2 linked regions of the Blastococcus saxobsidens DD2 genome follow. The protein of the gene in region 1 interacts with the protein of each later gene in a pairwise test. Links are inferred from orthologs where the notes say so. Each region holds a gene or a part of one and is shown on either strand. Other genes may lie near its edges. The genes, in order: aceE and nth.

What was found.
Region 2: the proteins of aceE (region 1) and nth interact in binary tests that used the Escherichia coli proteins (3 or more experiments, as listed by UniProt). The link is inferred for Blastococcus saxobsidens DD2 from one-to-one orthologs.

The regions. Positions count from the first base shown.
Region 1 is NC_016943.1:1,884,399-1,899,611, reverse strand. The notes cover bases 4,249-7,619. They hold aceE (pyruvate dehydrogenase (acetyl-transferring), homodimeric type), read left to right. Parts: upstream 4,249-4,602; coding sequence 4,603-7,419; downstream 7,420-7,619. Other genes in these bases: BLASA_RS08875 (M20 metallopeptidase family protein), read right to left, coding at 7,510-7,619. Also shown: BLASA_RS25550 (hypothetical protein), read left to right, coding at 1-246; BLASA_RS08910 (alpha/beta fold hydrolase), read right to left, coding at 266-1,177; BLASA_RS08905 (esterase/lipase family protein), read left to right, coding at 1,397-2,209; BLASA_RS08900 (potassium channel family protein), read left to right, coding at 2,236-2,997; BLASA_RS08890 (peroxiredoxin), read right to left, coding at 3,257-3,718; BLASA_RS08885 (DUF3052 domain-containing protein), read right to left, coding at 3,762-4,181; more of BLASA_RS08875, read right to left, coding at 7,620-8,715; BLASA_RS08870 (pirin family protein), read right to left, coding at 8,800-9,351; BLASA_RS08865 (PucR family transcriptional regulator), read left to right, coding at 9,434-10,612; BLASA_RS08860 (acyltransferase domain-containing protein), read left to right, coding at 10,777-11,979; BLASA_RS08855 (beta-ketoacyl-ACP synthase III), read left to right, coding at 11,976-12,944; BLASA_RS08850 (acyl carrier protein), read left to right, coding at 13,140-13,385; BLASA_RS08845 (beta-ketoacyl-[acyl-carrier-protein] synthase family protein), read left to right, coding at 13,488-14,729; BLASA_RS08840 (acyl-CoA carboxylase subunit beta), read left to right, coding at 14,775-15,213. UniProt on the Escherichia coli protein: Component of the pyruvate dehydrogenase (PDH) complex, that catalyzes the overall conversion of pyruvate to acetyl-CoA and CO(2).
Region 2 is NC_016943.1:495,586-510,339, forward strand. What follows is about bases 10,323-13,234. They hold nth (endonuclease III), read left to right. Parts: upstream 10,323-11,334; coding sequence 11,335-12,135; downstream 12,136-13,234. Other genes in these bases: BLASA_RS02330 (Crp/Fnr family transcriptional regulator), read right to left, coding at 10,323-10,848; BLASA_RS02335 (hypothetical protein), read right to left, coding at 10,993-11,235; BLASA_RS02345 (TlpA family protein disulfide reductase), read left to right, coding at 12,135-12,707; BLASA_RS02350 (NUDIX hydrolase), read left to right, coding at 12,704-13,234. Outside these bases: BLASA_RS02285 (prolyl oligopeptidase family serine peptidase), read right to left, coding at 1-1,774; BLASA_RS02295 (metallophosphoesterase), read right to left, coding at 2,053-2,964; BLASA_RS02300 (GatB/YqeY domain-containing protein), read left to right, coding at 3,254-3,706; BLASA_RS02305 (transglycosylase domain-containing protein), read right to left, coding at 3,762-5,978; BLASA_RS02310 (ArsA family ATPase), read right to left, coding at 6,019-7,227; BLASA_RS02315 (ArsA-related P-loop ATPase), read right to left, coding at 7,224-8,294; BLASA_RS24495 (hypothetical protein), read left to right, coding at 8,397-8,567; BLASA_RS02320 (RidA family protein), read left to right, coding at 8,564-9,037; BLASA_RS02325 (NUDIX hydrolase), read left to right, coding at 9,198-9,992; more of BLASA_RS02330, read right to left, coding at 10,174-10,322; more of BLASA_RS02350, read left to right, coding at 13,235-13,465; BLASA_RS02355 (cupredoxin domain-containing protein), read left to right, coding at 13,573-13,953; BLASA_RS02360 (MarP family serine protease), read left to right, coding at 14,000-14,754. UniProt on the Escherichia coli protein: DNA repair enzyme that has both DNA N-glycosylase activity and AP-lyase activity. The DNA N-glycosylase activity releases various damaged pyrimidines from DNA by cleaving the N-glycosidic bond, leaving an AP (apurinic/apyrimidinic) site.

The sequences.
Region 1 (15,213 bases):
GTGCTGACCGCCGCCGATGTCGCCCGGGAGCTCGGTGTGATCCCGATCCCCCTCCCCGCCGCGCCCGCACAGGCGGCGGCGCGGGCGGTCGCGCGGCTGCCGTTCCTCCCGCCGGCGGCCGAGTGGATCGAGGCCGCCGGCCGGCCGGCGATCATGGACACCACCCGGGCCCGCGAGGAGCTCGGGTGGACACCCCGGTACACCGGGCTGGAGGCACTGCGGGACACGCTCCGTCCCGGCGGCTGACCGCCCCCGGGGCTAGACCTCAGGCCGGGGCGCGGGTCAACGCGGATCCGCGCATCCAGTCGAGCAGCTCGTCGGCCAGCCGCTCCGGTTCCTGCAGCTGCGGTACGTGGCCCACTCCGGCCCACTCGGAGTAGCGCCAGTCGGGGTGACGGGCGGCGATGTCCCGGGCCGCCTGCACGGACACGAGCCGGTCGCGGTCGCCGTGGACCAGCAGCACGGGGACGTCGATGGACGCCATCGCCGAGCGGTAGCGACGCGGATCGGCCAGCACCCGCAGCAACGAGCGGGCGGCGGCCAGGAAGGCGCGGTCCATGCCGGCGACGTCGCGCCGTTCCTCGAGGAGGGTGACCGAGCGGTCGATGACGTGTGCCGGCAGCTGGTCGGGGTCGACGCCCACCAGGTGCAGCATCTCGCGCACGCGACCGAGCGCCGTCCGGCGCTGCCGCCGCCACGAGAGGAACCGCTCCCCGACGAAGGGGATCGCGTAGAGGGCGAAGGTGACCGCGACGAGCGGGTCGAGGGCACGGCGGGGACCGGGGACGGCGGGGTCGAGCAGCACCAGGCCGCGCACCGCCTCCGGGCGCTCCCCCGCCTCGAGGATGGAGATCATCCCGCCCATCGAGTTGCCGACCAGCACGGCCGGCTCGTCGACCACCTCGGTGAGGAAGCGGTGCAGGACGCCGACGTTCGCCGTCACGCTGGCCTTGCGGCTCCCCGGCTCGCTGCGCCCGAAGCCCGGCAGGTCGATCGCCCACACGCGCGCGTGGTCCTGCAGCAGCGGCGCGACGAGGTCCCAGTTCAGGTGCGAGCCACCCAGCCCGTGCACGAGCACGACCGCCGGCCCCTCCTCCGGGCCGCCGAAGTCGACGTAGTGCACCGGCCCGTCCAGGTCCACGGTGCTGCTGCGTCCCGGCACGCCGCTCTCCGCCATCGGTACCCCTCTCCCCGTGTCAGGCCGCCCGTACGGTGGCACGTCCTGCCAGCGACCGCAGCACCGGCCCTCCGCGCGCCCACCAGCGGAACGACGACGTCTGATATGACGCAGGACACAGTTCGGCAACATCTGTGCGCGCGGGAGGCCCCCCGAGTGTGAGCCAGGACGCACATTGGTACAGCGGTTCCACCAACGGACGGCAGCCAGGAGGACGACGTGGCACGACAGCAGGGTGACGGTCCGACGCTCCCGCTCTATCTGAGCGAGCCCGGGCGGGCGGTCGCGGACTACGGCCTCTACCTGGCCGCGCGCCCGCTGGCCCAGCGGCTGCCCAAGGGCGACGGGCACCCGGTGCTGGTCCTGCCCGGGCTGCTGGCCGACGACCGCTCCACCCGGGTGCTCCGCGCGACGCTCCGTCGGCTGGGCTACCGCGTGCACGGCTGGGGGCTGGGCCGCAACATCGGCCCGACCGCCACGTGCGTGAACGGCCTGCGCGACAAGCTGGACTACCTGCACGGCCGGTACCGCCGCGAGGTCACGGTGATCGGCTGGAGCCTGGGCGGCATCTTCGCCCGCGACCTCGCCCGTCAGTGCCCCGACGCGGTGCGCCAGGTGATCACGCTCGGCAGCCCGTTCCGGATCGAGCGGCACAGCCAGACCCGGGCCAGCAAGGTGTACGACCGCTACGCCCACCTGCACGTGGAGCAGCGTCCGTACCCGCTGGAGTCCGAGGGGTGCCCGCTGCCGGTGCCCGCGACCTCCATCTACTCGCACTTCGACGGGATCGTGCACTGGCAGACCTGCCTGAACGTGCCCGGCGAGCGCTGCGAGAACATCGCCGTCACCGCCAGCCACCTGGGCATCGGCCACCACCCGGCGGCGCTCTGGGCGATCGCCGACCGGCTGGCCCAGCCCGAGGGCGAGTGGGAGCCGTTCAGGGCCCCGGCGTTCCTGCGCCCCGCCTTCCCCAAGCCCGCCATGCCGGCGGCCCCCGGCCCGGACACCATCTCCTCCCGCTCGGCCGCCTGACGAACGGCCGGTGGGATCCTCGGCGGGTGCCCCCTACCCGCCTCGAACGCTGGGAACGGACGGCGGAGTGGCCGCTGACCGCCGCCTCGCTCCTGTTCCTCGCCGCCTACGCATGGCCGATTCTCGACCCCGACCTGCCCCGGCCGTGGCGGACCGCCTGCGAGGTCGTCGCGTGGGCAACCTGGGCCGCGTTCGCCGTCGACTACGTCGTCCGGCTGCTGCTCGCGAACGACCGGGCGCGGTTCGTCCGCACCCACCTGCTGGACCTGGCCGTCGTGGTCCTGCCGATGCTGCGACCGCTGCGCCTGCTGCGGCTGGTCACGGTGCTCAGCGTGCTCAACCGCTACGCCGGCGCGGCGCTGCGGGGTCGGGTGCTCACCTTCGTGGGGTCGGCGACGGTGCTGGTCATGATCATGGCCGCCCTCGCAGTCCTCGACGCGGAACGGGACCATCCCGACGCGAACATCACCGGCTTCGGTGACGCCGTGTGGTGGTCGTTCGCGACGGTGACCACCGTCGGGTACGGCGACCGGTTCCCGGTGACCACGACCGGCCGGGCGATCGCGGCCGGGCTGATGCTGGTCGGGATCGCCCTGCTGGGCACGGTGACCGCCTCCGTCGCGTCCTGGCTGGTCCAGAAGGTGCAGGAGGTCGAGGACGAGTCCGAGGCGGCCACCCGCCGCGACGTCGCCGCGCTGCGGGCCGACATCGCCGCCCTGCGCCAGGAGCTCGGTCAGCCGTCGGCCACGGCGGACGGACGACGGTCGGCGGCGGCTCCCCCGGGCTGAACGGGCGGCTCAGCCGCCGACGCCGGGGTCCACCGCGGCGCGGAAGGCCGCGGGGCTGCTCGACCCAGGCACCGAGATGCGGCGAAAGCCGGTCTCGACCGGCGGCGAGGCCGGCTTCAGCCGCATCTGGCGCGGAGACGGGGTGGGCGCGGCAGGGTTCGAACCTGCGACCACTCGCTTGTAAGGCGAGCGCTCTACCGCTGAGCTACGCGCCCCGCGGGCCCAGGGTATTGCCCCGGGCCCTGTGGCCGGTCGGCGCTCAGGTGGCGAGCTTCGCGACCGCGTCCTTCCAGCCCGTCTGCTGGCGGGCGTCGCCGGGTGCGTTGACCTCGGCGAAGGCGACGGCGCCTTCCGCGTCGATCAGGAACGTGCCGCGCAGCGCCATGCCGGCCTTCTCGTTGAAGACGCCGTAGGTCTGGGCCGTGACGCCGTGCGGCCAGAAGTCCGAGAGCAGCGGGAAGTCGAGGTTCTCCTGCGCCTTGAACGCCTTGAGGCTGAAGACGGGGTCGGTGCTGATCGCGAGCACCTGCACCCCGGCGTCGGTGTAGGTGTCCAGATCGTCGCGCAGCTGGCACAGCTCCCCGGTGCAGATGCCGGAGAAGGCGAAAGGGTAGAAGACCAGCAGCACGGGCCTGCCGCGCAGGCCGGCAAGCGAGACGACCTGCTTGTCCTGGTCGGGGAGGCTGAACTCGGGGGCGCGATCGCCGACGGAGAGGCTCATTCGATCGATCGTGCCCCACCGGTTCCGCGCGCGGGGAAGCGGGTCAGCGGCGGCTGCGTGCCGCCTTGGGCGTGACCAGGCGGATGCCCGACCAGTCCTTGGCCGCGGAGATGCTGCTGGTCTGCGACAGGCCGGCAGTGGGCGCGACCTCGGTGACGTCACCGGGCTCGACGTGGCCGGGGCGGCCGGACTTCGGCACGAGCAGCCAGACCACGCCCTCGTCGGCCAGCGAGGTGAGCGCGTCGGTGAGGGCGTCGAACAGGTCGCCGTCGTCCTCCCGCCACCACAGGATCACGACGTCGGCCACCTCGTCGGTGTCCTCGTCCACCATCTCGCTGCCCGAGACCTCGACGACGGAGTCACGCAGGTCCTCGTCGGCGTCCTCGCTCCAGCCGAGCTCCTGCACGACCATGCCCGGCTTGATGCCCAGCCGGGCCGCCATGCCGGCGCTGTCGACGCTCATCCCTGCTGCTCCTCCATGGGTGAATCCTCTGCTGACCTGGTCTGCGATGGATGGTGCCCTGTCGGGCCGGTGACCGCGCGGGGATGCATCACGCCGATGACCGTACGGGCCACGAGATCGGGGCGGGGCAGGGCCAGCACGCGCGGGGGACGGACACGACCAGCGGGAGAACCACCCGCACCCCGGTCATGTCACCCCTCTCGCTCCGCCGACGCGCCCGCCGCCCGGCCGTCAGGGCCGGGCATCCGGGGCGGCGCCGTCCGTTCCGGCGCCGCAGGCGGAAGCGTAGGCCATGACCGGCACGGCGCAAGCCTCGTACGGCCACCGCGCCCGCCGCCGGGAGCGGCACGGCGCGACACGAGTTCTCCATCCAGCGGCAGCAGAGGTGACGGGGGCTACGTCGGCGGTAGACGATAGGGCCATGAGCGCACCGCAGCAGCCGGACGGCGACCCCGCCCGGGCAGGACAGGCCCGCGCGGTCATCACCGACGGGCTCCCCAGTCAGCTGGTCGACACCGACCCCGACGAGACGCAGGAGTGGCTGGAGTCCCTCGACGCCGTCGTCGACCACGCCGGCCGGAACCGGGCCCGGTACCTGATGCTCCGCATGCTGCAGCGCAGCCGCGAGCAGCAGGTGGGCGTGCCCGCCCTGCGCAGCACCGACTACATCAACACCATCCCGCCCGAGCAGGAGCCGTGGTTCCCGGGCGACGAGCACGTCGAGCGGCGGATCCGCGCCTACATCCGCTGGAACGCCGCGATCATGGTGCACCGGGCGCAGCGCCCCGGCATCGGCGTCGGCGGGCACATCTCCTCCTACGCCTCCTCGGCCTCGCTGTACGAGGTCGGCTTCAACCACTTCTTCCGCGGCAAGGACCACCCCGGCGGTGGCGACCAGATCTACTTCCAGGGCCACGCCTCCCCGGGCATCTACGCCCGCGCCTTCCTCGAGGGCCGGCTGACCGAGCACCAGCTCGACGGCTTCCGCCAGGAGGTCAGCCACCCCGGCGGCGGGCTGTCGTCCTATCCGCATCCGCGGCTCATGCCGGACTTCTGGGAGTTCCCCACCGTCTCCATGGGCCTGGGGCCGATGAACGCCGTCTACCAGGCCCGGTTCAACCGCTACCTGCACGCCCGCGGCATCAAGGACACCTCCGACCAGCACGTCTGGGCCTTCCTCGGCGACGGCGAGATGGACGAGCCCGAGTCGCTGGGCGTCATCGGCCTGGCGGCCCGTGAGGAGCTGGACAACCTCACCTTCGTCGTCAACTGCAACCTGCAGCGGCTCGACGGCCCGGTCCGCGGCAACGGCAAGGTCATCCAGGAGCTCGAGTCGTTCTTCCGGGGCGCCGGCTGGAACGTCATCAAGGTGATCTGGGGCCGCGGGTGGGACAAGCTGCTGGCCGCCGACCGCGACGGTGCGCTGGTCAACCTGATGAACACCACGCCCGACGGCGACTACCAGACCTACAAGGCCGAGGACGGCGCCTTCGTCCGGGAGCACTTCTTCGGTCGGGACCCCCGCACCCGCAAGCTCGTGGAGGGGATGAGCGACAAGGAGGTCTGGGACCTCGCCCGCGGCGGGCACGACTACCGCAAGGTCTACGCCGCCTACAAGGCCGCCATCGATCACAAGGGCCAGCCGACGGTGATCCTCGCCAAGACCATCAAGGGCTGGACGCTGGGCAGCCACTTCGAGGGCCGCAACAGCACCCACCAGATGAAGAAGCTGACCGCGGAGGACCTCGCCGACTTCCGCGACCGGCTCTACCTCCCGATCCCGGACGACGCGCTGGACAAGACCCTGCCGCCGTACTACAAGCCCGACCCCGACTCCGACGAGATGCAGTACATGCTCGAGCGGCGCCGGGCGCTGGGCGGGGCGGTGCCGCGGCGGCGCTCGGAGTTCAAGACGCTCAAGGCGCCCGACGACAAGGCGCTCGAGGTGCTGCGCCGCGGGTCGGGGAAGCAGGAGGTGGCGACGACGATGGCGTTCGTCCGCCTGCTCAAGGAGCTGTTCAAGGACTCCGAGCTGGGTCCGCGCTTCGTGCCGATCATCCCGGACGAGGCACGGACGTTCGGGATGGATTCCCTGTTCCCGACGCAGAAGATCTACAACCCGGCCGGCCAGCGCTACACCTCGGTCGACCGCGAACTGATGCTCACGTACAAGGAGTCCGAGCAGGGCGTGATCCTGCACGAGGGGATCAACGAGGCCGGGTCGGTGGCCTCGTTCACCGCCGCCGGCAGCTCGTACGCCACGCACGGCGAACCGATGATCCCGATCTACATCTTCTACTCGATGTTCGGGTTCCAGCGCACCGGCGACTCGATCTGGGCCGCCGGTGACCAGATGGCCCGCGGTTTCCTGCTGGGTGCCACGGCCGGGCGGACGACGCTGAACGGCGAGGGGCTGCAGCACGAGGACGGGCACTCGCTGCTCCTGGCGCACACCAACCCGGCGGTGGTCTCCTACGACCCGGCGTTCTCCTTCGAGGTCGCGCACATCACCAAGGACGCCCTGGTGCGCATGTACGGCCAGGACCCCGGCTCGCCCCTGGGCGGCCACCGGTCGCCGGACGTCATGTACTACCTGACCGTCTACAACGAGCCGTTCAACCAGCCGGCCGAGCCCGAGGGCCTGGACGTGCAGGCGCTCCTCGCCGGCATGTACCGCTACGCGGAGGGCCCGCGGGCCGACGACGGCGCGGCCGGCGAGGTCAAGGCGCAGGTGCTGGCCTCCGGCGTCGCGCTGCCGTGGGCGCTGCGGGCCCAGGAACTGCTGGCCGACGACTGGGGGGTCTCGGCCGATGTCTGGTCGGTGACCTCGTGGACCGAGCTGCGCCGGCAGGCCGACGAGTGCGCCGAGTGGAACCTCCTGCACCCGGAGGAGGAGCCGCGCGTCCCGTTCGTGACCTCGCGCCTGCAGGAAACCGTGGGCCCGGTGGTGGCGGTGTCGGACTGGATGCGCGCCGTCCCCGACCTGATCGCGCCGTACGTGCCGGGCGGCATGTCGACGCTGGGTACCGACGGCTTCGGCCTGTCCGACACCCGCCCGGCCCTGCGCCGGCACTTCCACGTCGACGCGGAGTCCATCGTGGTCCGCACGCTGGCGTCGCTGGCCGACGAGGGGCAGGTGGAGCGTTCCGTCGTCCGTCAGGCCGTGGAGAAGTACCAGGTGCGGGACGTGCAGGCGGCGCCGGCCGAGGAGCGGTCGGACCCCAGCCCCGCGACCTGACCCCCGCCCCCAGGCATAGGAGGCTTTGCCTACGGAATCGGGACCCGAACCGTAGGTATAGCTTCCTATGCCGTGGGCGGGACCGGTGTCTCAGCCGGACAGCGCCTGCAGCGCCATCTGCGCGTAGAGCGCCACGCCGGCCGGCAGCGGCTCCTCGTCGAAGACCACGAGGTTGGAGTGATTGGGCGGCGCCGTGGCCGGGTCGACGCCGGGCGGCCGGGCACCGAGCCACGCCATGACACCGGGCACCCGCTGCAGCACGTAGGAGAAGTCCTCGGCGCCCATCAGCGGGGCGGGCATGAGCACCGCCGCCTGGCGGCCCAGCAGCTCGGCCGCCGTCTCCAGCACCTGGGCGGCCACGCCCGGGTCGTTCATCGTCACCGGGTAGCCCTCGATGTGCTCCCAGTGCAGCGCCATCTCGTGCGCGGCCGCGACGTGACCGGCCACCCGTTCCACCGAGGCGACGACGTCCGCCCGGCGTTCCGGTGACAGGGTCCGGATCGTTCCCTCCAGGTAGGCGGTGTCGGGGATGACGTTGTTGGTGGAGCCGGCCTCGATGTGGGCGACGGTGACCACGGCCGGGTCGAAGACGTCGACCCGGCGGGTGACCATCGACTGCAGCGCCAGCACGATCTCGGCGGCCACCGGGATCGGGTCGGCGGCCGCGTGCGGCTCGGAGGCGTGCCCGCCGCGGCCACGCAGGGTCATCCGCCACTGGTCCGCGGCGGCCATCATCGGCCCGGGGCGGACGTTGACCGTGCCGCTGGGCAGCGTGGACGAGACGTGCAGCGCGAACGCCCCGCTGACCGGCGCCTCCGGGACGACGTCGAGCAGCCCTTCCTCGAGCATGTAGCGCGCGCCGTGGAAGCCCTCCTCCCCCGGCTGGACCATGAAGACGACCTGCCCGGCCAGTGCCTCCCGCCGCGCCGCGAGCAATCGGGCTGCGCCCACCAGCATCGCCACGTGGGTGTCGTGCCCGCAGGCGTGCATCGCCCCCGGCACCTGCGAGGCGAAGGGCAGGCCGGTGTCCTCGTGCACGGGGAGGGCGTCCATGTCGCCGCGCAGCAGGTAGGTGGGCCCCGGGCGGGCACCCCGCAGCACCCCGACGACGGAGCTGGTGGTGGTGCCGGTGGTCACCTCGATCGGCAGCTCGGCGAACGCCTCGAGGACGGTGGCCTGGGTGCGCGGGAGGTGCAGGCCGATCTCCGGGTTGCGGTGCAGCTGCCGGCGCAGCTCGATGGTGCGGTCGGCGTCGGAGTACGCAGCGGCGAGCAGATCGGAGGGGCTGGTCGGCATGCCTCCAATGTCACACGGATCTGCGGCCGGCCCCGTCCAGGGCACCGCCGGCGAGCCCGCGAAAGGTGGGCAGGAAGGACTCCTTCACCAGTTCCGCGCCCAGTCGGGCCGCTCCGCATCGAGCTGCCAGACCAGGATGCTCGCCGCCCCGTCCACGCGCACCGGCCCGCCGCCGGCCCGGCGCACCCCGGCGGCGTCGGCGACGAGCACCGTTCCGGGGGGCGGGGTCAGCTCGCCGGCGGCCGCGGTGCGCTGCATCCACAGGCGGGCGTCCGCGCGGCCGAGGTCCACCCACCCGCCGGCCACCCGGTGCACGGCGTGCGCCGCCGGGGCCCCGGGGGCGGCGCTGCGCAGATAGCACTGCAGCACCCACGCGCCCTCGCTGCCGGCCACCTCGTCGTGGGCCAGCCCCTCCCCCGCGCGCAGCACCGCGACGTCGCCCGCGGTCAACTTCGCGCCGGCCGCCCACCGGTGGATCAGCGTCCCGGCGAGCACGACCGCGACCACGTCGACCGCACGGTGCTCGTGCCGGCCGTAGCCGGCGCCGGGAGCCAGCCGGTCGTCCGCGATCCGCAGCAGCGGACCCAGGGAGCCGTCCTCGGGGGCGAGGACGACCCGGGACTCCAGACCGGTCACCGGGTGGTCTCGCGGGTGCCGACCGGGGGAACCTCCACCACTCCACTCTCCCCGACCCAGGACGGCGTGACACGCTGACCGGGTGAGCCGGGTGACCAACCGCCCGCCGAGCGATGCCACGCTCCGGCGGCTGGAGCGCGCGTCCGGGTCGTTGGCCACCCAGGCCGTCGCCCGGATGGACGAGGACCTGCCCTGGTTCCGGGCCATGCCGGCCGACCAGCGGTCGTGGGTGACGCTCGTGGCGCAGGCCGGCATCGCGTCCCTGGTCGAGTGGTGCCGCAGCCCCGGCCGTCCGCCCCGGCTCACCGGCGAGGTGTTCGGCGCGGCCCCCCGGGAGCTGGTCCGGGCGGTGGCCCTCAAGCAGACGGTGGACCTGATCAAGGTCACCGTCGAGGTGGTCGAGGAGCGCGTGGCATCCGTGGCCGCGCCCGGGGAGGAGGAGGACCTGCGGCTAGCGGTCCTGCAGTTCAGCCGGGAGGTCGCCTTCGCCACCGCGCACGTCTACGCCAGCTTCGCCGAGAGCCGGGGGGCCTGGGACGCGCGCCTGGAGGCGCTGGTCGTCGACGCCCTGGTGCGTGGCGAACGGTCCGACGAGCTCTCCGGGCGGGCGGCGGCGCTCGGCTGGGCGGCCGGCACGCTCGCCCTCGTCGTCGTCGGGGCGACCCCGTCCGGGGTCGACGACCCGCACGGCCCCGTGCGCCGCACGGCGCGGGGCCTGCGCTGCGACGTGCTGGTCGGCGTGCACGCCGAGCAGCTGGTGGTGGTGCTGGGCGGCACCGGCGACCTCGAGGTCGTGGCGGAGCGGATCAGCGACGAGTTCGGCGACGGACCGGTCGTCACCGGCCCGGTCGTGGACGGGCTGGGCCGGGCTGCGGTCTCGGCGGCGGCGGCGCTCGCCGGGCTGCGGGCGGCGCGCGCCTGGCCCGAGGCCCCCCGCCCGGTCGCCGCCGACGCGTTGCTCGCCGAGCGCGCGCTCGACGGGGACCCGCTGGCCCGCGCCGCCCTGCAGGAGCAGGTGGCCGCCCCGTTGCGCTCGGCCGGCGGCGGGGTGCTGGAGACCGTGCAGGCGGTGCTCAACAGCGGCGGCAACCTGGAGGCGAGCGCGCGGGCGATCTTCGTGCACCCCAACACCGTGCGGTACCGGCTCAAGCGCGCCGCCGAACTGACCGGGCTGTCGGCGACCGATCCGCGTGGCAGCTGGACCCTGCAGGTCGCCCTCGTGCTGGCCGCCCTCGACCGCGACCGGTCGCTCTGGCACTGAGCCGGCGGCCGTCCTCCGCGGGCGAGGCGTGCGGTTCCCACCACTGAGTGAGCGGTGACGGCGTCGAACACGGGCGCGAGTTGGAGGAATCCTCCAAAGATCAGCGGTGTCCTTTCGTAGTCGATCTCGCCGCGGGACACGGTGATCACTGGCACGGTGAGGAGGTGCTCGCCGTCCTCGCCCCTGGTCAGGGGGCCCAGAAGCCCGGGATGCTCACCGACTGGCTCGACCTGCCCGGCGCGGAGCCGTTCTTCCGGTGGGCCGGGGCCATCGCGGGTGCCGACCTGCTGACCCTGGGCACGACCGGCGACGCCGAGGCGATCAAGGACACCGCCGTCACCCAGCCGCTCGTCGTCGCGATGAGCCTCTTCGTCGCTCGCGAGCTGGGCGGTCTTCCCGGGCCGGTCGCCCACACGCCGCAGGCCGGCCGGGACGTCGTCATCACCGGGCACAGCGTCGGCGAGCTCACCGCCGCCGCGCTGGCCGGCGTGCTGTCCGTCGAGGCGGCGATCGCGCTCACCGCCGTCCGCGGGCGGGCCATGGCCGCCGCGTGCGCCCGCACACCCACCGGGATGTCCGCCGTCCTGGGCGGCGACCCCGACGAGGTCCTCGCCGCCATCGGCCGCCACGGGCTGACCCCGGCGAACAGGAACGGGGCCGGCCAGATCGTCGCCGCCGGGCCCCTGGACGGGCTCGATGCGCTCAAAACCGACCCACCGGCCAAGGCCCGCGTCATGCCGCTGCCGGTCGCCGGCGCCTTCCACACCGAGCACATGGCCCCGGCGCGCGAGGAGCTCGAGGGTCTGGTCGGTGGACTACGTCCGGCCGACCCCAGCCGGCTGCTGCTCTCCAACGCCGACGGCGCCGCCGTCGACTCCGGCAGCGAGGCGCTGGCCCGCCTGGTCAGCCAGGTCACCAGCCCGGTGTGCTTCGACTCCTGCCTGGCCACCATGCGCGAGCTCGGCGTCACCGCCGTGATCGAGCTGCCTCCCGCCGGGGCGCTGGCGGGGCTGGCCAAGCGCGAGTGGAAGGGGGCGGGCATCGAGGTGCTCGCCGTCGGCAGCCCGGCCGACCTCGGCCACGCGCGGGCGCTGATCGAGGCCGAGCGCGGCCGCTCCGAGGCCGAGCACCTGCCCGACTGGCGGATGGTCGTCGCCCCCGCCCGGGGCACGGTCAGCCCGGCCGACGTCGCCGAGGGCACGCACCTGCCCGCGGGCACGCCGCTGGGCTGCATCCGCGGCCGGCGGGAAGAGGTCAACGTCTCCGCCGCCTACGACGGCGTGCTGGCCGAGTGGCTGGTGCACGAGGGCGACCTCGTCGACGCCGGCGACCCGATCGCCCGGCTCTACCCGGAGGTGACCGCGTGACCCCGCTGCAGCTGCCGCCCGGCGCCCCCGGCGCCCGCATCCTCGGCTTCGGGAGCTACCGCCCCCGCCGCCGGGTGACCAACGACGAGCTCGCCCAGCGGATGGACACCAGCGACGAGTGGGTCCAGAGCCGGGTGGGCATCGCCGAGCGTCGCTGGGCCGAGCCCGACGAAACGCTCGTGGAGATGTCGGTCGCGGCCGGCGGCAAGGCACTGGCAGCGAGCGGTCTCGACGCGAGCGACATCGACCTCGTGCTGCTCGCGACCACGAGCCCCCCGAAGGCGATCCCCGGCCTCGCGCCGCGGATCGCCCACCAGCTCGGGGCGCCCCGGCCGGGCGCCTTCGACATCAACGCCGGCTGCGCCGGCTGGTGCTACGCGCTCAGCGCGGCAGCCGACGCCATCCGCAGCGGCACGGCGCGCAACGCCCTGGTCATCGGCGGCGAGCGGCTCACCGACTACACGAACCTCGACGACCGGGCGACGGCGATCATCTTCGCCGACGGGGCAGGCGCGGCGGTCGTCACCGCGTCCGACGAGCCGGCCATCGGCCCGGCGGTGTGGGGCAGCGACGGCGACCTGCACGAGGCGATCGCGATCCCGCCGAACGAGACCGGCATGAGCATGGCCGGCCAGGCCGTGTACCGCTGGGCCACCTCGAAGCTCACCGACACCCTGGTCGAGGCCATGCGCCGGGCCGGCGTCGGCCCCGACGACATCGACGTCTTCGCGCCGCACCAGGCCAACCTGCGGATCATCGAGCTCATGGCCAAGCGGCTCAAGCTGCCCGACCGCACGGTCATCGCCCGCGACGTGATCCGAGCGGGGAACACCTCGTCGGCCTCCGTGCCGCTGGCGCTGTCGGCCCTGCTGGAGAGCGGCGAGGCCAAGACCGGGGACGTCGCCCTGCTGCTGGGCTACGGGGCCGGCCTGACCTTCGCCGGCCAGGTCGTCATCCTCCCGTGAACGCCACCACCTCCGTGGGCGACCTATCCACGAACAGCCCCACCCCAGATTGCCGGGACACCATGTCCCGGACGACGGCGGGCATCGCCCGCCCCATCCGAGAGAGAGGACCCTTCTGGTGAGCGAGCTTGCGAGCGAACCAATGAGCACAGCAGCCCTGCGAACGCAGCCGACGAGCGCCAGCGAGGAGACGAAGTGAGCAGCACCCAGGAGATCCAGTCCGGTCTGGCCGAGATCCTGGAGGAGGTCGCCGGGGTGAGCCCCGCCGACGCCACCCCGGAGAAGTCCTTCACCGAGGACCTCGACGTCGACTCGCTGTCGATGGTCGAGATCGCCACCGCCGTCGAGGACAAGTTCGGCGTCGCCATCCCCGACGACCAGCTGGCCAACATCAAGACGGTCGGCGACGCGATCAGCTTCATCGAGAAGAACCAGGGCTGACCCACGCACCTCCGGTGTGGGAGCGGAACGGCTGAACCGTGCTCCCACACCGGGGGGCGACCCCACAGTGCCGCTCGGCCACATAGCAGGAGGAGAGATCCCATGAGCCCGTCCACCACGGACGTCGTCGTCACCGGCCTCGGTGCCACCACGCCGCTCGGCGGCGACGTGGCCAGCACCTGGGACGCCCTGCTCGCCGGGCGCTCGGGCGTCAGCCGGATCACCGACGAGTGGGTGCAGGAGTTCCCGGCGCAGCTGGTGGCCCGCCTGGCCGCCGACCCCGCCGAGCAGATCGACCGGGTGCGCGCCCGGCGGCTCGACCGGAGCCAGCAGGTGGCCGTCATCGCCGCCGAGCAGGCCTGGGCCGAGTCCGGCGCTGCCGACGCCGGGGTGGCCCCCGAGCGGATCGCCGTCGTCTTCGGTACCGGCATCGGTGGCGCGCTGACCCTCCTGGGGCAGGACGACGTCCTGGAGCAGAAGGGCCCCAAGCGGGTCTCCCCGTTCACCATCCCGATGCTCATGCCCAACGGCCCCGCCGCCGCCGTCGGCCTGTCGATCGGGGCCAAGGGTGGCGTGCACGCACCCGTGAGCGCCTGCGCGTCGGGCGCCGAGGCCATCCGCTGGGGTCTGGACCTGCTGCGCCTCGACCGGGCCGACATCGTCCTGGTCGGCGGTGCGGAGGCGTGCATCCACCCGCTGCCGATGGCCGGCTTCGCCGCGATGCGGGCCATGTCGACTCGGAACGACGAGCCGGAGCGCGCCTCGCGCCCGTTCGACAAGGGACGTGACGGCTTCGTCCTCGGCGAGGGCGCGGCCGCGCTCGTGCTGGAGCGCGCGGATTCCGCCGCCGCCCGGGGCGCCCGGGTGCATGCCCGGCTGGCCGGTGCCGCCGGCACGGCCGACGGCTACGACCTGGTGGCTCCGCACCCGGAGGGCGAGGGTGCCGGCCGGGCGATCACGGCCGCACTGCGCGACGCCGGGCTCTCCCCCACCGACGTCGGGCACGTCAACGCGCACGCGACGTCGACCCCGGTCGGCGACACCGCCGAGGCCGCGGCGATCCGCTCCTCGCTGGGCGACCACGTGCTGGTCAGCGCCACGAAGAGCCAGACCGGCCACCTGCTCGGCGCCGCCGGCGCACTGGAGGCGGTGTTCACCATCCTGGCGCTGCGCGAGCAGATCGTCCCGGCGACGGCGAACCTGGACGACCCCGACGACGACGCCGCCGTCCAGGCGCTGGACATCGTCCGGCACGAGCCGCGCCGCGCCACGTTGAGCGCGGCGGTCAACGACTCCTTCGGCTTCGGCGGGCACAACATCGCGCTGGTCTTCACGACCTCCTGAGCGCCCCACCCCCGTGGCCCCTGGCCCCCTTCCCGAGGAGACGCCGTGACGACCGCCCAGGCCGCGCCCCCGCTGCCCAGCCCCGACCCGCGGGACCCGGAGGACCGGCTGCGCCGGTTCTTCGACCCGGGCACGATGCAGCAGCTCGGGGCCCGGGACACCTCAGGGGTCCTGGCCGCCCGCGGCACCGTCTCGGGGACCCCGGCGGTCGCCTTCTGCACCGACGCGACGGTCATGGGCGGCGCCATGGGCATCGACGGCTGCCGGCACATCGTCGATGCGATCGACACCGCGCTGCGCGAGCGGGTGCCGGTGGTCGGCATCTGGCACTCCGGTGGCGCGCGGCTGGCCGAGGGCGTCACCGCCCTGCACGCCGTCGGTGAGGTGTTCGCCGCGATGGTCCGCGCCTCGGGGCGGATTCCGCAGATCTCGGTGGTGCTCGGCCCGGCCGCCGGCGGCGCCGCGTACGGCCCGGCGCTCACCG
Region 2 (14,754 bases), 1.4 Mb from region 1 along the record:
GGGCGAACGCCAGGGCGATCTCCACCTGCCGGATGGTCTCCTCGATGACCAGCGAGCCGTGCCCCGCGTCGAACCGGTACACCTCGTGGTCCTTGCCGAGCTCCTCGAGGCGGGTCAGGTAGTTGTCGATCTGCCGGATCGGGCAGCGCGGGTCGTTCGCGCCGGCCACCACGAGCACCGGCGCGGCGACGGCGTCGACGTAGGTGATCGGTGAGGAGCGCACGTAGACGTCGCGCACCTCGTCGGGTGACCCGCCGAACAGCGCCCGGTCGTAGGCCCGCAGGCCCTCCATCTCGTCCTCGTAGGCGGCCTGGTAGTCGGCCACCGGCACCTCCGCGATGCCGGCCGTCCAGCGCTCCGGCTGGGTGCCGAGCCCGAGCAGGGTGAGGAAGCCACCCCACGAGCCGCCGGTCAGCAGCGTGCGCGACGGGTCGACGACCCCCTCGGCGACCAGCGCGTCGTAGACGGCGCCGATGTCCTCCAGCTCGGTCAGCCCCGGCCGGCCGGTGAGCGCGTCCCGCCAGGCCGACCCGTAGCCGGTCGACCCGCGGTAGTTCACGTGCACGACCGCGTACCCGGCGTCGACGTAGGCGGCCCGGCGGGCGCGGTAGGAGTCGTCGTCGGCGGCCTCGGGTCCGCCGTGCACCAGGAACGCCGTGGCGTACGGAGCGGGGCCCTCGGGCCGGACCAGCAGCGCGTGGACGTCGCCGCCCGGGCCGGGCACCCAGCGGTCCTCGACCGGGTACGCCGCCGGGGCCTCTTCGTCGGACACCGAGAGCACGACCGGGCCGTCGGCCCGGCGGATCACCGGCGGACGCTCGGAGTTCGACCAGGCCAGCTCCACGGTGCCGTCGGGGCGGGCCGTGGCTCCCCGCACGACGCCGGGCGGGGTCGCCACCCGCTCCAGCCCACCGGAGACCAGGTCGTAGCGGTAGAGCTCGGTGCGGGCGGCGTGGTCGTGGCCCACCAGCAGCGCCGACCCGTCGGGGTACCAGCCGGCCGTGACGTCGCCGGGCAGGTCGAGCACGATCTCGGTCTCGGTGTCGGCGGCGACGTCCCAGACCAGCAGCTCCTCGCGGCCCCGCCGCTCGTGGCCGACCAGCAGCCGCCGGTCGCCCGGCAGCGGCGCGAACTCCAGGGCGTGCAGGCCGAGACCCTCGCCGTCCCACTTCTCGGCCACGACGGCGTCATCGCCGGTCCTGAGCACCCGTAACGCCGGGTAGCGCGGGTCGCCGTGCTCGGAGTGCGAGATCACCAGCAGCTCGTCGTCACGGGTCAGCGCGTCCACCGAGGCCGGGTCGGGGTGCCGGTAGATGATGCGGGGCGCCCCGCCGTGCGGGGCCAGCCACAGCTCGCTGCCGTCGTCCGTGCTCCGCCCGATCGCCACGAGCGACCGGCCGACCTCGAGGCCGGCCGGGTAGGCCGGTCCCACCTCGGCGACCGCGACGGCGTCCTCCCCGCCGCCGAACGGCTGGGTCATCCACACGCCGAACTCGTCGCCGTCGTTGTCGGCGAACCACCAGATCGTCTCGCCGCCCGGGCTCAGCGTGGCGATGAGCGTGCCGTTGGGGCGGTCGGTGACCTGCCGGTGAGCGCCGGTCCCACGGTCCCAGGCGTACTGCTCGACCACCCCGCTCAGGTCCGAGGAGTAGAGGTTCCGGTGCGGGGCCTCCTCCGCCCAGTCCGGCAGGGAGACCCGGGGCGCCCGGAACCGGGCCTGCCAGCGAGCGGTGACCTCCGGCGGAAGGGTGGGGGTGGCCTGCTCGGCGGTCACGCGCCGCGCCTCGCCGGCGCGCGTCGAACGCGTGCCCCAGCTGCTCTGTCCATCGGTTCCGCTCGCACGCTCGCTCACGTGCCCATCCTCGCAGCGTCCCGGAACGACTCAGGGGCCGCCTTCCGGCGGCCCCTGAGCGGAGGGTCGGGGTGACAGGATTTGAACCTGCGGCCTCGTCGTCCCGAACGACGCGCGCTACCAAGCTGCGCCACACCCCGAGGTGCGTCGTCGAGTCTAGCGCTGCCCCGTCGCCGGCTCGGCGGCGGGGGACCGGGTGATCAGGCCGGACGCGCGGTGAGCGTGAGCAGCGTGGCCTCGGGCGGGCAGGCGAACCGCACGGGGGCGTAGGGGCTGGTGCCCAGCCCGGCCGAGACGTGCAGCCAGGTACCGGCCGGGCGCCCGGTCGCGGGCGGGGCCCAGCGGTGCAGCCAGCGCACCCGGTCGCGGTCGATGCCGCAGTTGGTGACCAGGGCCCCGTAGAACGGCACGCGGAGCTGCCCGCCGTGGGTGTGCCCGCAGAGCAGGAGGTCGTACCCGTCGGCGGCGAACCGGTCGAGCACCCGGGGCTCGGGGGAGTGCGCCAGACCGATGCGGACGTCGGCCGCCGGATCGGCCGGGCCCCCGACCTGCTCGTAGCGGTCCCGCCGCAGGTGTGAGTCGTCCACGCCGGCGAAGGAGATCCGCCGTCCGCCGACGGTCAGCTCGCCGCGGGCGTTGGTGAGGTCGAGCCAGCCGCGCGCGAGCATGCCGTCGCGCAGGTCCCGCCAGGGCAGCTCGTCGCCGTGCACCCGCTTGTGCGCCCGCTTGAAGTACTTCAGCGGGTTCTTCGGCCGGGGCGCGTAGTAGTCGTTGCTGGCCAGCACGAAGGCGCCGGGCCGGTCCAGCAGCGGGTCGAGCGCGCGCAGCGTGCCGGGGACGGCGTCGAAGCCGGCGAGGTTGTCCCCGGTGTCGATCACCAGGTCGGGCTCCAGCTCGGCCAGCCCGGCGACCCACTCCTGCTTGCTCCGCTGGCCGGCGGTCATGTGCAGGTCGGACAGGTGCAGGATCGTCAGCGGGGCCGACCCGGGAGCGAGCACCGGGACGTCGAACCGCCGCAGGGTCCAGCGGGTGCGTTCGTAGAGGCTCGCGTAGGCGGTCACCGCTGCGCCGGACGCGACGGCGGCGGTGGGGACGGCGGTGTACCAGCGCACGGTCGTAGAGCCTACGGGCGCACGTCGCACCGGCGTCGTGCCAGGCTTGGGAGTGACCGAGCTTGCGAGGTCACCAGGAGAAGAGTTCCGCTGTCGGGCACGAGGCCGACGAGCGCCAGCGAGGAGAACAAGTGACCGAGCTTGCGAGGTCACCAGGAGAAGAGTTCCGCTGTCGGGCACGAGGCCGACGAGCGCCAGCGAGGAGAACAAGTGACCGAGCTTGCGAGGTCACCAGGAGAAGAGTTCCGCTGTCGGGCACGAGGCCGACGAGCGCCAGCGAGGAGAACGAGTGTCCGACCTCAAGGAACAGCTGCGCACCGACCTGACCACCGCCATGAAGGCCCGCGACGAGTTGCGCACCGCCACGCTGCGCATGGTGCTCGCCGCCGTCAGCGCCGAGGAGGTCGCGGGCAAGGAGGCCCGCGAGCTCACCGACGACGAGGTGCAGGCGGTGCTCCGCCGGGAGGCCAAGAAGCGCCGGGAGGCCGCCGAGGCATTCGGTTCGGCCGGCCGCGCCGAGCAGGCCGCCCGTGAGCAGGCGGAGGGCGAGGTCCTGGCCGGTTACCTGCCCGCCCAGCTCGGGGACGCCGATCTCGCCGCGATCGTCGCCGACGTGATCACCCGCACCGGCGCCTCGGGCATGAAGGACATGGGCAGGGTCATGGGCGCGGCGAACGGCGTCGTCGCCGACCGGGCCGAGGGAGCCCGGGTGGCCGCCGAGGTACGCCGCCAGCTCGGCTGACCAGGCCCCGTCCTCCGCACCGCGAGCTCGACGCGGCGCGGAGGACGGTCCTTCGTCAGTTGGCCGGCGGGGGCGTGACCGGCTCGGCCGGCGGTGCCGGTCCGTCCGCGGGCGGTGTCGCGGGCTCCGCGGGCGGCGCGGCGGGCGGTGGCGTGGAGCTGCCACGGTTGCGCCGACGGTCGTCGTCGCCGTCGGAGGACCGGTCGCCGATGGGCGGTGCGTCGACGCCCCGGCCCGCGTACCTGGGGTCGGCGGGCTGGAATGCCGCGGGGGCCTGCGCCGACAGGATCGGCAGCATCGCGTCGTGCCAGATGCTGGCCGGCTTGCCGCCGCCGTAGCCGCCGACGCTCTGGTTGTCCCGCGGGCGGAACACCATGACGCTCGCGGTGTACTCGGGGGTCGAGCCGACGAAGGTCACCGAGTCGTTGGCGTTCACCGTGCCGGTCTTGCCGGCGATCTGGTGACCGGGGATGTAGGCCCGCGAGCCGGTCTGCATCCGGTTCCCCGGCTCGACGTCCCTGCGCATCATCTGGTTCAGCGTGTGGGCGAGCCCGGGCTCGATGACCTGCTCGCACCGGTCACCCTTCACCACCGGCTCGCCGTCCTCACCGGTCAGCGGCTCACCGTTGGGCTTGGTGATCGAGAGGACCGGCGTCGGGACGCACCTGACCCCGCCGGCGGCGATCGTCGCGTAGGCGTTGGCCAGGTCCAGCGGGCTGACGCCGTCGGTCCCGAAGGCGAACGACGGGCGGTTCTCGTCGATGATCTGCTGGGCCGGGGTCTGGGTGACCGAGTAGTCGAAGTTCATGCCCAGCCGCTGCGCCATCTCGACGGCCGGCCGGATCGCGCCGAGCGCGTCCTCCAGCGCCAGGAAGTAGGTGTTGGAGGACATGTAGAGCGCCTGCGTCATCGTCAGCGTGTTCGGGTAGCGGCTGCCCACGTTGCCGATCTTGTACGGCTCGATCTTCCGGGTCTCCGGGTTGTACGACTCGTACACCCGGGAGGTGTAGGGCTCGGGCGTGGTGATGGTGTGGCTGGCCGGCAGCCCCCTCTCCATCGCCGCCGCGGCGACGAAGGTCTTGAAGGTCGACCCCGATCCCTTGGTCGGGATGGTCGCGAAGTTGATCGACTCGCAGCCGGCGGCGGGGTCGCCGCAGCCGAACCTGCGGTTCACGCTCATCGCGAGCACGTGCCCGGTGCCCGGCTCGATGGCGTCGAAGACCCCGACCACCGGGGCCCCCATGCCCACGGTGTTGAGCACCGCCTGGTCGCCGGCGGCCTGCATGTCCGGGCGGAGCGTGGTCTGGATGGTCAGCCCGCCCTTCTCCAGGTCGGCCTGGGTCAGCCCGAGGGTCCCGATCAGGTAGTCCTTGGCGTAGGCGCAGAAGAACCCGCCGATGGACGCGTCGATGCAGCCGTTCGGCGGCGCCAGACCCGGCGTGACCTGGACCGGCTGCGCGGTGTAGTCGGTCAGCTCCTGCGCGCTGATGTGGCCCAGGTCGTGCATCCGCTGCAGCACCTGGTTGCGCCGCTCCACGGCGTTCTCCGGGTTGCTGATGGGGTCGTCGGTGCCCGGGTTCTGCACCAGGCCGGCCAGCATCGCCGCCTGGGGGACGGTCAGGTCGGTGGCGTTCACGCTGAAGTACCGCTGGGCGGCGGCCTGGATGCCGTACGCGCCCTGCCCGAAGTACACGATGTTCAGGTACCGGGTGAGGATCTCGTCCTTGGAGTAGGTGTCCTCCAGGGCGAGCGCCAGGCGGGCCTCGCGGAGCTTGCGGCCCACCGTCTCGGCGTTGGCTGCCTCGCGCGCCTCCGGGGTCTTCGCCGTCTGCAGCAGGGTCTGCTTGACCAGCTGCTGGGTGAGGGTCGAGCCGCCCTCCCGGACCGAGCCGGCGGCGAGGTTCGTCATCAGCGCCCGCATGGTGCCCTGGACGTCCAGGCCGTTGTGGTCGTAGAAGCGGGAGTCCTCGATGTCGACCAGCGCCTGCTTCATCACGTCGGCGATCTGGTCCGAGGTCACCGGCGTGCGGTTGTGCTCGTAGAAGTTCGTGATGAGCGTGCCGTCGGCCGCCAGCAACCGGCTGGGGCCGGCCGGGGTCTCGTCGGTGAGCTCGACCGGGAGCGCATCGAGCAGCGAGACGGAGTTCCGTGCCACCAGGCCGGGGCCGCCGACCCAGGGCAGCAGGAGACCGGCCACGAGCGCACCGGCGACGACGATCGTCGCGGCGAGCTTGGCGAGCACACGGGAACGGAGGCGCGCGTTTTCCGACATCGCGGCCAGGGTACGTCGGTCCGGCTGGTCGCCGCCGCGCTCAGCCGCGGCGCGCGGGAAGGACTCGTGTCCTCGGCGTGCCGGTCGGCGTGTCGTCGTCGGCCCCGGTCAGCGCCTCGGCCATCCCCCGCAGCCCGTCCACGTCGTGGACGTCTCCCGCAGCCGCCGGCACCGTGCGCACCGCCACCTCGGGGTGGGCGCTGGTGAAGCGGTCGGCCAGGTGCTGCTCGCGCGCGGCCTGCTGCATGCGCTCGGCGTGCACCCGCAGCGCGGCGGCGGTCAGCGCCGCGGTCTCCCCGCCGGACTCGGCCACCTCCTCCGCGGCCCCTTCGGCGCGCGTGGCCGACAACGCGGTCGTCGCCGGGGGGTGGGTGCGGTTGAGCACCAGCCCGGCCAGCGGCATGCCCTCCGCCGACAGCCGGTCGACGAAGTAGGAGGCCTCCCGCAGGGCGTCGGGCTCCGGGGCGGCGACCACCACGAACCAGGTGCCGGGACGGCGGAGCAGCTCGAACGTGGCGGTCGCCCGCTCGCGGAAGCCGCCGAACATCGTGTCCAGGGCCGCGACGAAGGCGGAGATGTCCCGCAGCAGCTGGCCGCCGAGGATCTTGCTGATGATCCGGCTGAAGAACAGGAAGCCGGCGCTGGCGAACTTGAACCCGGTCCGGCTGGGCGCGGTGAGCAGCCGGATCATCGTGCCGTCGAGGAAGCGGCCCATCCGGTTCGGCGCGTCCAGGAAGTCCAGCGCGGACCGCGACGGCGGGGTGTCCACGATGATCAGGTCCCACTGGTCGCTGGCCCGCAGCTGGCCGAGCTTCTCCATCGCCATGTACTCCTGCGTCCCGGCGAAGGAGGAGGAGAGCGCCTGGTAGAAGGGGTTGTCCAGGATCTGCTGGGCGCGCTCTGGCGTGGAGTGAGCGGTGACGACGTCGTCGAACGTCCGCTTCATGTCCAGCATCATCGCGTGCAGTTCGCCGTCGATCCCGGGGACGTCGACCCGCCGCGGCTCGTTGTCCAGCTCCACCAGGCCGAGCGACTGCGCGAGCCGCCGCGCCGGGTCGATGGTGAGCACGACGACGCTCCGCCCGGCCTCCGCGGCGGCCAGCGCGAGCGCGGCCGACGTCGTCGTCTTGCCGACGCCGCCGGCGCCGCAGCAGACGACGATGCGGGTGGCCGGGTCGGCGATCAGCGCGTCGAGGTCCATCGCGGGCGCCTGCCGCCGACCCTGGGCCTCCGCGGGCGACGCGCTCACGCGGTGCCCCCGCTCGCTCCCGCGGAGCGCTCCGCTCCTCGCTCGTTCCTCGCTGCGATGCTCACGCCCCTGTCCGCTCGCCCCACCTCCGCGCGCAGGTGGTCCTCCAGGCGACCGGCCAGCTCGAACAGGCAGCCCACATCCATGGGACCCGGCAGCAACGGCAGCTCCACGGTGGGGCGACCGAGCGCGGTCACCTGGTCGCGCAGCGCATCCTGGGCGGTCCAGCGGCGGGCGTGCTCCACCACCTCGGCGGCCAGGGCGTCGGCGAGCGCCGCGCCTCCGGGCAGACCCGCCGCGGCGAGCGCGGGCGAGAGGTCGGCGCCGGAGAGCTCGCCGGCGGCCGCGCGGGAGAGGGCGTCGGCCGGCAGCACCGGCTCGGCGGCCATGTTCACGACGACGGAGCCGATGGGCAGTCCGGCCTTCTCCAGTTCCGCGATGGCGTCGGTGGTCTCCTGCACCGGCATGTCCTCGAGGATCGTCACCAGGTGCACCGCCGTCTGCGGGGAGCGGAGCACCGCCATGACGCCGTCGCTCTGGGTCTTGATGGGCCCGGACCGGGCCAGCTGCGACATCTCCCCGGTGACCCCGAGGAACCGGGTGATCCGCCCGGTGGGCGGGGCGTCGACGACCACGGCGTCGTAGACCTCCCGGCCATTCCGGCGCCGGGTCACCGCCTCCTTGATCTTGCCGGTGATCAGCACGTCACGAAGACCCGGCGCGATGGCGGTAGCGAAGTCGATGGCGCCCATCTTGCGCAGCGCCCGCCCGGCCCGCCGGAGGTTGTAGAACATGTCGAGGTAGTCCAGCAGGGCCTCCTCGACGTCGATGGCCAGGGCCTTCACCTCCCCACCGCCCCGGGCGACGGCGACGCGGCGCTCCTCGTAGGGCAGCGGGGGCGTGTCGAACAGCTGGGCGATGCCCTGCCGACCCTCGGTCTCCACCAGCAGCACCGACCGCCCGCCGGCGGCCAGCGCCAGGGCCAGGGCAGCGGCGACGGTGGTCTTCCCGGTGCCGCCCTTGCCGGTGACCACGTGCAGACGCGCAGGCGACAGGTCGGGGATCACGGCACCAGCGTAGGAGCAGGTGAGCGGGTCGGCCCGCGGCGGAGCCCGGGGGCGCGGGCGGCCGTGCCCCTCCTCCGCACCGGCTGCAGTAGCGTCGCGCCCATGAGCGAAGCCGCCCGCCAGAAGTGGGAATACGCGACCATCCCCCTGCTGGTCCACAACACCAAGGCGATCCTCGACTCCTGGGGCGTCGACGGGTGGGAGCTGGTGACCGTGCTCCCCGGCCCCGCCGGGGCCGAGCAGCTGGTCGCCTACCTCAAGCGCCCGGTATGACGGCGCCCGCGCAGAGCTGGCACGCCCGGCTCGCCGAGCTCGGCATCCGGCTGCCGGCGGTGGCCGCCCCGGTCGCCGCCTACGTCCCCGCGGTGCGCACCGGCTCCCTGGTGTTCACCTCCGGTCAGCTGCCCTTCGTCGACGGCGGGCTCCGCCGCACCGGCAAGGTCGGCGGCTCGGTCGACGTCGAGGCCGCTGCCGCCGACGCCAAGCTGTGCGCGCTCAACGCCCTCGCCGCCGTCGACGACCTCGTGGGGCTGGACTCGGTGGCCCGCATCGTGCGCGTGGTCGGCTACGTGGCCAGCGTGGAAGGCTTCACCGGCCAGCCGCGCGTGGTGAACGGGGCCAGCGAGCTGCTCGGGCGGATCTTCGGCGAGGCCGGCCAGCACGCCCGGAGCGCCGTCGGCGTGGCGGAGCTGCCCCTCGGGGCCCCGGTCGAGGTCGAGCTCACCGTCGAGCTCCGGCCATGACACCGCTGTCCTCCGGACAGCACCGCGGCCATGACACCGCTGCCCTCCGGTCAGCACCGCGCCCAGGTGCCGTCCCCTGCTGCGTGGAGCCCCTGCCCATGTCCCCAGCGGGAGGCCTCCGGCCCCCGCGCCGGGTCCACCGCTGACGGGGTGACGTCTGATGACACCGGCTGAACCGAAACAGGCCGCGACCGTCCTGCTGCTGCGCGACGGGAGGCCCGGGCTCGAGGTCTACCTGCTGCGCCGGACCAGAGGCATGCCCTTCGCCGGCGGGATGACCGCCTACCCCGGTGGCGGCGTCGACCCGCGGGACGGCGACACGGAGATCGGCTGGACCGGGCCGGCGCCCGACCAGTGGGCCGCCGCCTTCGGGTGCGGCGAGCGGACCGCCCGGGAACTCGTCTGCGCCGCGGTGCGGGAGACGTTCGAGGAAGCCGGCGTCCTGCTCGCCGGGCTGCCGGACGGTGCGGTCGTTCCGGACGTCTCCGGCGACGACTGGGAGGAGCAGCGGCAGGCGCTGCTGAGCCGCGAGCTGTCGCTGGCCGGGCTGCTGGCCGACCGTGGCCTGGTGCTCCGGTCGGACCTGCTGCGCCCCTTCGCGCACTGGATCACCCCGCCGGTCGAGCCACGGCGCTACGACACCAAGTTCTTCGCCGCCGCGCTGCCGGTCGGGCAGGAGGCGCGCGACGTGTCGGGCGAGGCGGACGAGGCCGCGTGGCTGAGCCCGGCCGCGGCGTTGGCCGAGCTGGAGACCGGCACCCGGCCGATGATGCCGCCGACGACACACACGCTCGGCCAGCTGACCGGGTTCCCCGACGTCGCCACCGCGCTCGCCGGGTCGCCCCCGCAGCCGGTGCAGCCGATCAGCCCGCGGTTCGAGGACACCCCCGACGGCCGCTGGGCGGTGCTGCCCGACGGCACCCGCATCCGCCTGGCCGTGCCATTACCTTCGTGATCCTCCGGATCACACCGCGGCCACGTGCCGTTCCCCGGCTGCACTGAGCCGCTGCGTCGCGCCTGCGCGGACCCCTCCGGGGCCCACTCGGCACGACCGAGCTCTCCTCACCTGAGGCAGTGAACGCGAGAGGGCCGGAACCGTCACGGTCCGGGCCTCTCGCGTTCGACGGTCGTGCCGACTACCTCGCCCTTCGGCGCAGGCGGTCTTCGTCGAGGACGACGACGGACTTGCCCTGCAGCTGGATCCACCCGCGGTGCACGAAATCGGCCAGCGCCTTGTTCACCGTCTCGCGCGAGGCGCCGACGAGCTGGGCCAGCTCCTCCTGGGTGAGGTCGTGCTTCACCCGGAGGCCGTCGGTGTCGCGGCTGCCGAAGCGGTCGGCCATCTGCAGCAGCGCCTTGGCCACGCGACCGGGGACGTCGGTGAAGATCAGGTCGGCGACGGAGTCGTTCGTGCGGCGCAGGCGGCGGGCCAGCACGCGCAGCAGCTGCTCACCGATCTCCGGGTGCGCCTCGATCCACGGCAGCAGCACCGACTGCGGCATGCGGGCCAGCTTCACGTCGGTGACCGCGGTGGCCGTCGCGGTGCGCGGACCCGGGTCGAAGACGGACAGCTCGCCGAACTGGTCGGACGGCCCCATGACCGCGAGCACGTTCTCCCGGCCGTCCGGCGACCGGCGGGACAGCTTGATCTTGCCGGTCATGACGATGTACAGGCTGTCGCCCGGCTCGCCCTCGTTGAAGATCACCCGACCCCGCGGCAGGTTGATCGTCTCGAGGCGGCTGAGAACGGGGTCCACCGCATCCTCGGAGAGCCCCTGGAAGAGCCCCGACTGAGCCAGCACCTCGTCCACTGCACGTCCTCTCACACTCTTCGCCGACACAGGGGTGCCCGTGTCGAAAGCGAGTCTAGGCGGCTGTGCAGTCGGTCACCCGTTCGGTGGTGATCTGCGTCCCTCGTCGGAGCGAGATCCGACCTCCCCGCAGGGAGCCGTCCTTCAGACCATCGGCGGGTTGTCGGAGCGGCGGGCGCTGTGCCGCCGTCGCCGCCAGCGGGACAGGGCGCGCCGGATCCCGGACGTCGCCAGGGTGTCGACCTCGCCGGGGGTGGCGGTGTTGAGGAACTCGCTGACCTCGCGCGCGGACGACGCCGGCCGGCGGAGGGGCTCCTCGACCCGTTCCATGACCAGCAGGAACGCGATGAGCAGCGGTGGGAAGAGGATGACACTGAGGGCGACCATCCCGACCTCCTCTGCGTCGTCGGCGGAACCGGGGGAGCGATCCGCCCTCAAGGATGGCACGGAAGGAGAAGGTCGGCAGGCCCGCATACCCTCGAGCGCGTGTCCGCACCCGCGTCCTCACCGGCCTACGCGCGCCCCGTCCGTGCCCGTCGCCCCACCCGCGCCGCGCTGACCGGAGCGTCGCCGTTCGATCCGGAGGAGACACCGCTGGCGCAGACCCGCCGGGCCCGCCGGATGGCCCGCGAGCTCGCCGTCATCCACGCCGATGCGCACTGCGAGCTCGACTTCACCAACGCCTTCGAGCTGCTGGTCGCCACGGTCCTGTCGGCGCAGACCACCGACAAGATGGTCAACAAGGTGACGCCCACGCTCTTCGCCCGGTACCCCGACGCGGTCGCCCTCGCGGGCGCCGACCGAGGGGAGCTGGAGACCATCCTGAAGCCCACGGGGTTCTTCCGGGCGAAGGCGAACTCCGTGCTCGGGCTCAGCCAGGTCCTGGTCGAGCGGTTCGACGGCGAGGTCCCGCGCCGGATGGCGGAGCTGGTCACGCTGCCGGGCGTGGGCCGCAAGACCGCCAACGTGGTGCTCGGCAACGCGTTCGGCGTGCCCGGGCTGACCGTCGACACCCACTTCGGCCGGCTGGTGCGCCGGTTCGGCTGGACGGCGGAGGAGGACCCGGTCAAGGTCGAGGCCGAGGTGGCGCGGCTGGTCCCGAAGAGGGAGTGGACCGACTTCAGCCACCGGGTGATCTTCCACGGGCGCCGGGTGTGCCATGCGAAGAAGGCGGCGTGCGGGGCGTGCGGCCTGGCGCAGTGGTGCCCCTCGTTCGGCATCGGCCCGGTCGATCCCGAGGTGGCCCTGACGCTCGTGAAGACACCCGTCGCCTCGGACACCGAGTGATGCGCCGATCGTTCGTCGCGCTCGCGGCGGCTCTCCTGCTGGCCGGCTGCACCGGCGAGCCGGCCGACGACGGCGGCCCGGCCGCCGCTCCCTCGACCGCGGTGGCGCCCCTCACCCCCTGCCCCGAGCAGCCCGAGGCCGCGGCGGTCGGGGCGCAGCGACTGCCGGCGCTGGTGTTCGAGTGCCCGGGGGGTGGCTCGCTCGACCTCGCTCGGGCACCGGGCGTGCCGATGGTGGTGAACCTGTGGGGGAGCTGGTGCCCGCCCTGCCGGGAGGAGATGCCGGTGCTGCAGGAGTTCGCCGAGCTGGCCGGGGACGACGTCAGGATGGTGGGCGTCATCAGCAAGGACGGGCTGCCGCAGGCGGCGTCATTCGCCGAGGACGCCGGCGTCACCTTCCCCAGCGCGTTCGACGGCGAGGGGGAGCTGATGGCCGAGCTCGGCCTGAACGCCCTGCCGTTCACCTACTTCGTCGACGCCGGAGGTGCCCTGGTGCACACCGAGGCCGGGCCGGTGGGCTCGCTGGACGAGCTCCGTGGCCTGGTGGCCCAGCACCTGGGCGTGCAGCTGTGAGCGCGCAGCCGGTGGCCGACGGGCTGCCCGACTACCTGCGTCGGCTGGTCGAGCGCGCCGGCGACCTGCCGCTGCGGCACCGGCGGCCGGAGGCGACGCGCACCGCGCGACGCTCCGCCGTCCTCATCCTCTTCGGCGAGGGCCCGCGCGGCCCCGACGTGCTGATCATCGAGAAGTCACCGCACCTGCGCAGCCACGCCGGCCAGCCCGCGTTCCCGGGAGGGGGCGCGGACGCGGGTGAGGACTACCCGGTCGGGACGGCGCTGCGCGAGGCCGAGGAGGAGGCGGGGATCGACCCCGACGGCGTGCGCGTCCTCGCCACGCTGCCGGAGCTGTTCCTCGGCCCGTCGGACAACCTCGTGGTGCCCGTCGTCGCGTGGTGGGACGACCCGCGGGACGTCACCGTCGGCGATCCCCAGGAGGTGGCCCGGGTCGCGCGCGTCCCGCTCGCCGACCTCGTCGACCCGGCGAACCGCTTCCGCATCCGGCACCCGACCGGCTTCATCGGCCCGGCGTTCGGCGTCGCCGACATGGTGGTGTGGGGGTTCACCGCCGGCCTGCTCGACGCGATCCTCGAGGCGGCCGGCCTCGCCCGCCCGTGGGACGCCTCCGACGTCCGCCCGCTGCGCGAGACCGGGGTGCGCCCGCCCCACCTGCCCGGCTCGCTGGGCGCCGGGGGGGCCGAGGACGCCGCCGCGCCGACGGTGGCCGATCCCGCGCCCGACGGCGCTCCGACGCGTACGGTCTGGCCCCGATGAGCGGTAGAAGGACCACCTCCTCCCCACCCCTCGCAGGCCCGGGACGGGGTCCGGGAGGCGGCCGGGGCCTCGGCAGGAAGACCGTTGCGGTCGCCGCTGCGCTGGTCATGCTGACCGGCTGCGGCAGCGAGGAGCCGGCTCCGGCGCCGGTTGCCGAGGGCCTGGGCGAGGTGACGGTGGCCGCCGACGGCGTCCAGGAGGTCACCGTCCAGACCAGGGACGACTACGAGTTCTACCCCGACCACTTCACCGTCGCCCCCGGCCGGGTGCGGCTGACCGTGGAGAACGTCGCCGACCAGATGACCCACAACCTCGAGTACACCGACGAGGAGCTGCCCGCTCCGATCGACGCCGGCGTCCCCTTCCTCGCCCCAGGGCAGGAGGAGACGATCGAGTTCGAGGTCCAGACGCCGGGCGACTACCCGTTCGCCTGCACCTTCCACCTCCAGCTGGGTCAGGTGGGCACGATGACGGTCAGCGGCCGATGACGACAGGTAGCGGATCGCGCCCGGAGTCGAGCGGGGGTATTGACGGGTGTCCGTCGTCGACGTCCTGCTGATCGTCCTGGCGTTGGTGTTCGCGCTGTCCGGCTTCCGGCAGGGCCTGCTCGTCTCGGCCACCTCGATCCTCGGCTTCCTGGGCGGCGCCGTCCTCGGTGCCCAGCTGTCGGGCCCGGTGGCCGACCGGATCGACGGATCGAGCGTGACCCGGGTGTTCGCCGCGCTCGTGGTGGTCCTCGCCGGGGCGCTGCTCGGCCAGATCCTGGCCGGTGCGGCCGGGCGGGCCGTGCGGTCCCGGGTCACCTGGGAGCCGGCCAAGATGGTCGACTCCGCCGCCGGGGCGGTGGCCTCGGCGGCGTCGGTCCTGCTGGTCGCGTGGATGGTCGCCTCACCGCTGGCCAGCTCCCCGTTCCCGCAGGTGGCCAGCCAGGTCCGGCAGTCGGCACTGGTGCAGGCCGTCGACGGGACGGTCCCCGACGGGGTTCGGACCGTCTACCAGAACCTCCGCGACGCGATCGACCGGCGCGGACTGCCCGACGTGCTCGACCCGCTCACGCCGACCGACGCCCGCGAGGTGCCGGCCCCGGACCCGGCGCTGGTGGACAGCACCGTGGTCGCCTCGGTCGAGGGCTCGGTGGTGCGGATCCGCGGCATCGCGCCGACCTGCTCGCGGCAGGTCGACGGCTCCGGCTTCGTGTACGCCCCCGAGCGGGTCATGACCAACGCGCACGTGCTGGCCGGCGTCACCGAACCGGTGGTGGTCGCCGAGGGCGAGGAGTACGACGCGGT